3 regions of the Priestia sp. GS2 genome follow, and region 2 is predicted to be linked to each of the others. Evidence: riboswitches for the same ligand, from Rfam matches in the RefSeq annotation. Region 2 holds a riboswitch; each other region holds the start of a gene.
What was found. A riboswitch is a leader RNA that binds a small molecule or an ion and turns the genes downstream of it on or off. The one in region 2 is predicted to bind S-adenosylmethionine.
Positions count from the first base shown of each region.

Region 1: it holds a riboswitch for S-adenosylmethionine, as region 2 does, so the genes downstream of both, V2145_RS17425 (YezD family protein) here and V2145_RS06200 (MetQ/NlpA family ABC transporter substrate-binding protein) in region 2, are expected to answer to the same signal.
Region 3: it holds a riboswitch for S-adenosylmethionine, as region 2 does, so the genes downstream of both, V2145_RS14710 (M20 family metallopeptidase) here and V2145_RS06200 (MetQ/NlpA family ABC transporter substrate-binding protein) in region 2, are expected to answer to the same signal.

Region 1 is NZ_JAZGJX010000001.1:3,412,590-3,414,857, reverse strand. Features, by position in the region: gene cdaS (sporulation-specific diadenylate cyclase CdaS) at 185-811, opposite strand; SAM riboswitch class I at 1,033-1,139, shown strand; gene V2145_RS17425 (YezD family protein) at 1,244-1,387, shown strand; gene V2145_RS17420 (phosphoadenylyl-sulfate reductase) at 1,483-2,193, shown strand; gene V2145_RS17415 (inorganic phosphate transporter) at 2,213-2,268, shown strand, end outside.
Region 2 is NZ_JAZGJX010000001.1:1,208,811-1,211,078, reverse strand. Features, by position in the region: gene V2145_RS06205 (methionine ABC transporter ATP-binding protein) at 1-230, opposite strand, end outside; gene V2145_RS06200 (MetQ/NlpA family ABC transporter substrate-binding protein) at 243-1,061, opposite strand; SAM riboswitch class I at 1,144-1,257, opposite strand; gene V2145_RS06195 (YjcZ family sporulation protein) at 1,416-1,535, opposite strand; gene V2145_RS06190 (GNAT family N-acetyltransferase) at 1,621-2,085, opposite strand; gene V2145_RS06185 (DinB family protein) at 2,204-2,268, shown strand, end outside.
Region 3 is NZ_JAZGJX010000001.1:2,887,579-2,889,846, forward strand. Features, by position in the region: gene V2145_RS14705 (protein-glutamine gamma-glutamyltransferase) at 1-13, opposite strand, end outside; gene V2145_RS14710 (M20 family metallopeptidase) at 105-1,307, opposite strand; SAM riboswitch class I at 1,378-1,482, opposite strand; SAM riboswitch class I at 1,583-1,680, opposite strand; gene V2145_RS14715 (aspartate aminotransferase family protein) at 1,839-2,268, opposite strand, start outside.

The DNA of each region.
Region 1 (2,268 bases), 2.2 Mb from region 2:
TGATTAACCTTAGCTGTTCATAAAAAGTGTCATTTTAATAATGATTTTTCAAATGTGTAAGGTTTTCTGACATTAGTGATTATAGCGCGTTAGACGTATAAAAGGCAACCTGTAATAAGTTTTTTTTATCGTTTAATCTCTTTTTTTATAACTATAAGGTATGATGTCAGACAGGTGCAGCCGCTTACAAATTATTTTTACTGGAATGAATTGGATATAAACTTCCATCTAAAGCAAAAGAGATTCGACCGCTTTCTTCCGATACTACTAAGATAAGTGCGTCGCATTGTTCAGACATGCCAAGAGCGGCACGGTGACGTGTTCCAAGTTTTTTTTGCAGTACCTTTGTGGAGAGTGGTAATACGTTAGCTGCTGAAATGATTTGATTCTTTCTAATTACAACGGCACCATCATGCAATGGATTTCCAGGATAAAAGATGGTTTCAACGAGCGTCGAGGTAACAGGAGCATGGATAGGAATTCCTTTTTGAATTAGATGCTCCACGGAGTCATCCCTCTCAATAACCATTAAGGCTCCGTGATGTTTCTCAGATAAATTATGTATCGCGAGTGAAAGAGCTGCGTATTCGTGAGTATAAGGAGACAAGTAGTGTCTTAAATAATAAGATGCAGCTGTGGACTGGACGCTTTGAAATAATTTTCGTAAGTCTTCAAAATCACATAAAACACAGTGGTCACTGCTTTCTAGATGTTGCTGAATTTTCATTGCTTCCGCTGCTATTTGATTTAAATGATCTTGTAAACTTTGTTTGATTACATCATCTAATTGAAAAGAGTGACTTTCTATCATTGAACATAGCTCCAATCTAAAATAATCATTATGTTTTAATGTGTACGAAAGATATAAATCTATACTATAGGGATTTGAGTTAAGAGTGACGCCCAAAAAAACTGTGCATATAATAAAAAAATAATAGATATTTCTGTTAATTTAAAGTATAGTTTTCTTATCGGATAAATAATTTTTTTGTTGTTGACAAATATTCTAAATATGCTAAAATTTTTAAAAAATACTTATCCAGAGTGGTGGAGGGAACTGGCCCTTTGAAACCCAGCAACCTGCACATTGTGCAAGGTGCTAACTCCAACAAAATGATTTTCATTTTGAAAGATAAGGTGAATTTGTTGCCTAATCAGTCTTTCAAGTGTGAAAGACTTTTTATTTTTTATGAAAAAACAGAAGCCTGTTGAATATATTGTTAACAAATAAGGAGGGACTGTGATGGCACAAAACTCTGACTTAAATTCTGTTTTTGCAAGTGTAGAAAAAATGCTAAGCGACATGAAGTTTGGTTCAATCACGCTTGTGGTTCAAGATGGGAAAGTAGTTCAACTTGAGAAAAATGAAAAAGTAAGAATTAAATAAATAGCTGACTAGACAAACTAGAGGCGGTTTTATCCTTCACCACTGGGATAAAACCGTCTTTTTTGATTGGATAACAAAGTATTGGAGTGAAAATCATGAGTGTATATACGTATGAGAATTGGCCAAATCAATTTCCAAATTTTGATGAGCAAGATGAAACAAAAGGAGCTTTAAAGGCTTTAGAGTGGGCATATAACCACTACGGTGATTCTCTTATTTATGCATCTAGCTTTGGAATTGAAGGAATTGTATTAATTGATTTAATTTCAAAAGTGAAAAAAGATGCGCATATTGTTTTTTTAGATACAGGTGTTCATTTTAAAGAAACGTACGAAGTTATTGAAGCAATTAAAGCGAAATTTCCAGACTTACGTATCCAAATGAAAAAACCTAACCTATCGCTACAAGAGCAAGCTGAAAAGCATGGTGATGAGCTTTGGAAAACTGAGCCTAACCTATGCTGTCAAATTAGAAAGATTATCCCCTTAAAAGAATCACTTGCGCCTTATGATGCTTGGATCTCAGGGTTAAGAAGAGAACAGTCTGAGTCAAGAAGTAAAACAGAATTCTTTAATAAGGATGAGAAATTTAAGAAGGTTAAAGTTTGTCCATTAATTCACTGGTCTTGGAAAGAGATTTGGCGATATGTATATAAGCATAACTTGCCTTATAACAAGCTTCACGATCAAGGATATCCAAGCATTGGGTGTGAGCCCTGTACGCTACCTGCCTATAACATGGATGATTTGCGATCTGGAAGATGGGCAGGTACTAAGAAAGTAGAATGTGGCTTACATGAATCTTAAATGAAAGAGCTGAAAATTTATGCTTGTTTACATTGCTTTTGCGATCGCTCTCTTTTTTGCAATGAATATTGGTGC
Region 2 (2,268 bases):
AAGTCCTGCTTCGAAAGGGAAGGTAAACTAATGCCATTAATTAACACGTCTCCAGACGTTGGCTGCTCTAACAAATTGACGCAGCGAATTAGCGTACTTTTGCCCGCACCGCTATATCCAATTACCCCAAATACTTCTCCTTTTTCAATGGTTAAGGATACATCTTTCACAGCCTCCACTTTCTTGCCGTTGACTTCATATGTTTTGGAAGTCTGCTTTAATTCAATCACATTCACCACTCCTTAAAATGCTGGGACAACTGATCCGTTAAACTCTTCTTCAATAAATTGACGAATTTCATCTGAATGGAAATATTCTTCTAACTGTTTTACAACTTCATCATCTTTATTTTCCGTGCGCACAACAACGTAGTTTGGATATGGGTTGTTTTCAATTTCTTCATGGAAAATAGCATCCTCATTAATTGTTAGTCCTGCTCCCATGGCAAAGTTTGTATTGATTGCAGCAGCTGCTACTTCACCTAATTGAGATGGAATTTGTGAAGCTTCTAGCTCAACAATCTCAAGACCCAGTTTATTTTCAGCAACGTCTTTCTTCGTAGCTTTTTCTTCAACGCCTTCTTTTAGCTTAATAACTCCAGCTGCTTCAAAGAGTTTTAACGCGCGATATTCATTACTTGGATCATTAGGTACAGCGATTTTGTCACCTTTTTTTAGCTCCTTTATATCTTTAATTCCTTCGGCATAAATACCCATTGGAAACGCTACTGTTTTAAATGCATCTTCAATTTTATAACCCTTATCTTTTACCTGCTGTTCTAAAAACGGTAGTGTTTGGTAGTTATTTAAATCTAAATCGCGCTCATCAAGTGCTGTATTCGGTGTATTATAATCGTTAAACGTTTTAATAGTAATGTCGAGCCCATCTTTTTCTGCTAGCTTTTTCACTTCTTCGTTAATTTGTTGATGAGGACCACCAGTTACGCCAATTGTAATTTTTTCTGTGCTTAAAGTTTTTGCTTCTTCTTTTCCGCACGCAGCCGTTACAATCAGTAATGCTGATGCCAATGTTACTCCTAGTACTTTTGCTGTTTTTTTCATTATGCCAATCGCTCCCTTTTCTTTTTCCCATAAAAAAAACGCCTCTTACAGATAAAGAGAAGCGATTTTAAACAATCCACTTCTCTTATCTTTCAGTGTATAAAAATACACCGCAGGATTTAGCACCGTTACAGCACGATTGCTGTTAGGTTGCCGGGTTTCATAGGGCCAGTCCCTCCACCACTCTCGATAAGAGTTGCTTTTTTATTCACTTTGTTATGATGGCTATTCTACAGGTAGTTTGTATATAGTGTCAATATTTTTTTAATTTTATTTTATGAAAATTTTTAGATTAGTTTTAATTCATACAAAAAAAGCATACAAAAGTTTCCTTTTGTATGCTTCTTTTCTTTATTAATTCCAGCAAACGCATCCTACAATCACAAGAAGAATAAACAGAACCAAGATTAAGGCAAACCCACTGCCGCCTTTATTATAGCCGTATCCTCCACAATAACCGCCGTAAAAACACATAACATACACCATCCTTTCTATCTCAGTGTATGCACACATCATCCTTTTGCTTGTCTAAACGCCCATTTTCTAAAAATATGTACCGCTAACTCAATATTTGTCGTAAGCGAATCATATCACGACATTGAATACCATTTTCATAGATTTCTTCTTCATAGTTATGAACAAAGTGATCAATTTCAATTCCTGTAATACGAAATCCACATTTTTGGTACAACGCTAGCTGTTCAATACTTGAATTACCTGTTGCAATTTCTACGCTTTTATATCCGTAGTGCTTTGAAAGCTTTAACGCTTCTTCCACCAATAGCTTGCCATATCCTTGATTTCGCACATTTTTCTTTACAACAATATTAACGATTTCAACCGTGTTAGGCCTTGTAGGAAGTAGCACAATGAGACCTACCAGCTCGCCATTTGCTATTCCCGCAATACACGTTCCTCGTTCAATATATCCTGCAATGACTTCTTCTGATGGATCAGCTTCCTTTAACAACTCAATATGACTCTTTGACACTTGCAATATTTTTTCAAAACGTAAACTAGACATGCTATCGCCCCTTCTTTCTACTATTTTCGTTAAACAAATTACACCGTAATTGACGGTTTCCCTGTTATAATTAAAAGATATTACTAGAGAAGAAACAAGTCTAAAGGAGGAATTATTTATGAATTCATTGTTATTACATCACTTAGAAACCGTTCGAAGTATTACTCTAAACGTTTTATCAAC
Region 3 (2,268 bases), 1.7 Mb from region 2:
CACGACCCTGCACAATAATAATAAGTGCGTCCCCCTTTCACTCACTTTCTCTTTATCATACGAGTGAAAGGAAGCTTTTATGTGAATGAAAGAAGAGGTGTTTTCTAACCTAGATTTTTATGTCTCTTATTAAATTCGCCTTTTATAGTAAAAAGCGTATCCCCTTCCGTTAATAAGCGCAAACCGATGATAGCAAGGCCCTTTGTTCCCTGAATCAATCCTTTATCGCCTTCTGGAGATTTAGCCGCTTCACGAAATTCATCTGTATGCCATGAAAGCGTTTCGGGACCAATTTTAATATAAGGATGAATCGTTGGCACCACTTGACTAATGTTTCCTGCATCAGATGAACCAATTCCAGACTTATGGGCCGTACCTACGTTTTCTCCTAATTCCGTAAAGACTTCTTTAAATACTTGATCAAAAGCGCGATTTAGCTGCATATGATCTACTTTGTTTTGGATAAAAAATGCGTTGAGCTTGGCTCCTGTTGCCATAGCAGCTCCCTTTGCGATTTGCTGTACTCTTTCTGTGACTTGATCACACTCTTTACGCGTTTGTGCGCGAATATAAAAGCGAGCTTTTGCATAGTCGGGAACAATATTGGGAGCTGTTCCTCCATCTGTGATAATACCATGAATTTTCACATTACTCTTTACATGTTGACGAAGTGCATTTATTCCATTGAATAGCTGAATAACAGCATCTAAAGCGTTAATACCTTCTTCAGGAGCTGATGCTGCATGAGATGCTTGTCCATAAAATTCAAAATCAATAGGATCCACAGCTAGCGTTGTCCCTGTAATACACGTTTCTTTCCCTGGATGAACCATCATACAAGCATCTAAGTCTTGCACAAGACCCTCTTTTACAAAGCTTCCCTTTGCGCTTCCATTTGGTCCACCTTCTTCAGCTGGTGTTCCTAACACAACGAGTTCTCCTCCTACTTCGTCAAGAACTTGGCTAAGTGCAATTGCTGCTCCTACGCTAGTTGTTCCAATAATATTATGTCCACAAGCATGTCCAAGCCCTGGAAGCGCATCATACTCAGCAAGAAACCCAATTTTCGGCCCTTTCCTTGCAGATGCTTTTCTTGCTAAAAAGGATGTAGCATGACCTGCTACCCCACGCTCTACAGTAAAGTCTGCTTCTTCTAGAAGCTTACATAAAAGAAAAGATGCAAATTTCTCTTCATTTCCGATTTCAGGATGGTCGTGGATCGCATGACTTGTATCTATGTAAGTTTGAGCTTGCTGGTTAATATACTCAATAATGCTTTCTTTAAGCTTTTCTATCTTTGAATTCATTCCTACACCTCATTTACTAAAAATAAAAAGGAAGCTTCATAGAAGAAGCTTCCTTAACTAAAGAACCTGCTTCTTATCATCCAAGCTTCTAAAAGCTTGCTGGAATTAGCACAGTGCAATCAGCCTGTTGCTGAGGTGTCATGGGGCCAGGTCCCTCTACCTCTCTAGATAAGAAAACGTACAGTATGTATTTGTAAAATAATAAAACCTCCACTTACAGTGGCTTAATGACTGTAAGAAGAGGTTGGGATCACGTAATGTAAGAACCAGCTCTCTTCTTATCTATCAAGCACCGCTTGTTGGAGTTGGCACGGTTCAAATGTCCGTTGCCGAGGTTTCACAGGGCCAGTCCCTCCACCTCTCTGGATAAGAAGTTTGTCGAATATTGTAGAATCTTGTTGATAACTTAAATCCTATGTTACACGCTGAACAAGGGAATGTCAATGACTTTTCTGAAAAGATTTTTCTTTCTAACAATATGATACCGCTATCATGACTAGACCAAAAAAAAGAGTGCTTTAAGCACTCTCTTTATACATTAATAGCAACTTTTTGCTCATATAAATAAATGGCATGATCTAGCATAGCAAGACCTTCATCAATCTGCTCTTTCGTTACGGATAAAGGTGGAACCATGCGAATTACCTCGCTTGCATTGCCGCAGAAATAGAAGAGCACGCCTTGTTCAAGAGCTAAGTCTAGAATTTCAAATAGTGCATCCCCATTCGGTTCACCTGTTTCAGGGTGTACAATTTCAATTCCAATCATAAGTCCCACTCCGCGGATGTCTCCAATTAGCGAATGCTTTTCTTTTAACAGCTCCAATTGTTTGAGCGCATAAGCACCCATTTCTTTTGCGTTTTCGAGAAGATTTTCTTCTTGAAGTACTTCAAGCGTAGCGAGCGCAGCTGAACATCCGATTGGATTACCGCCAAACGTAGTACTGTGCGTCCCAAGAGGC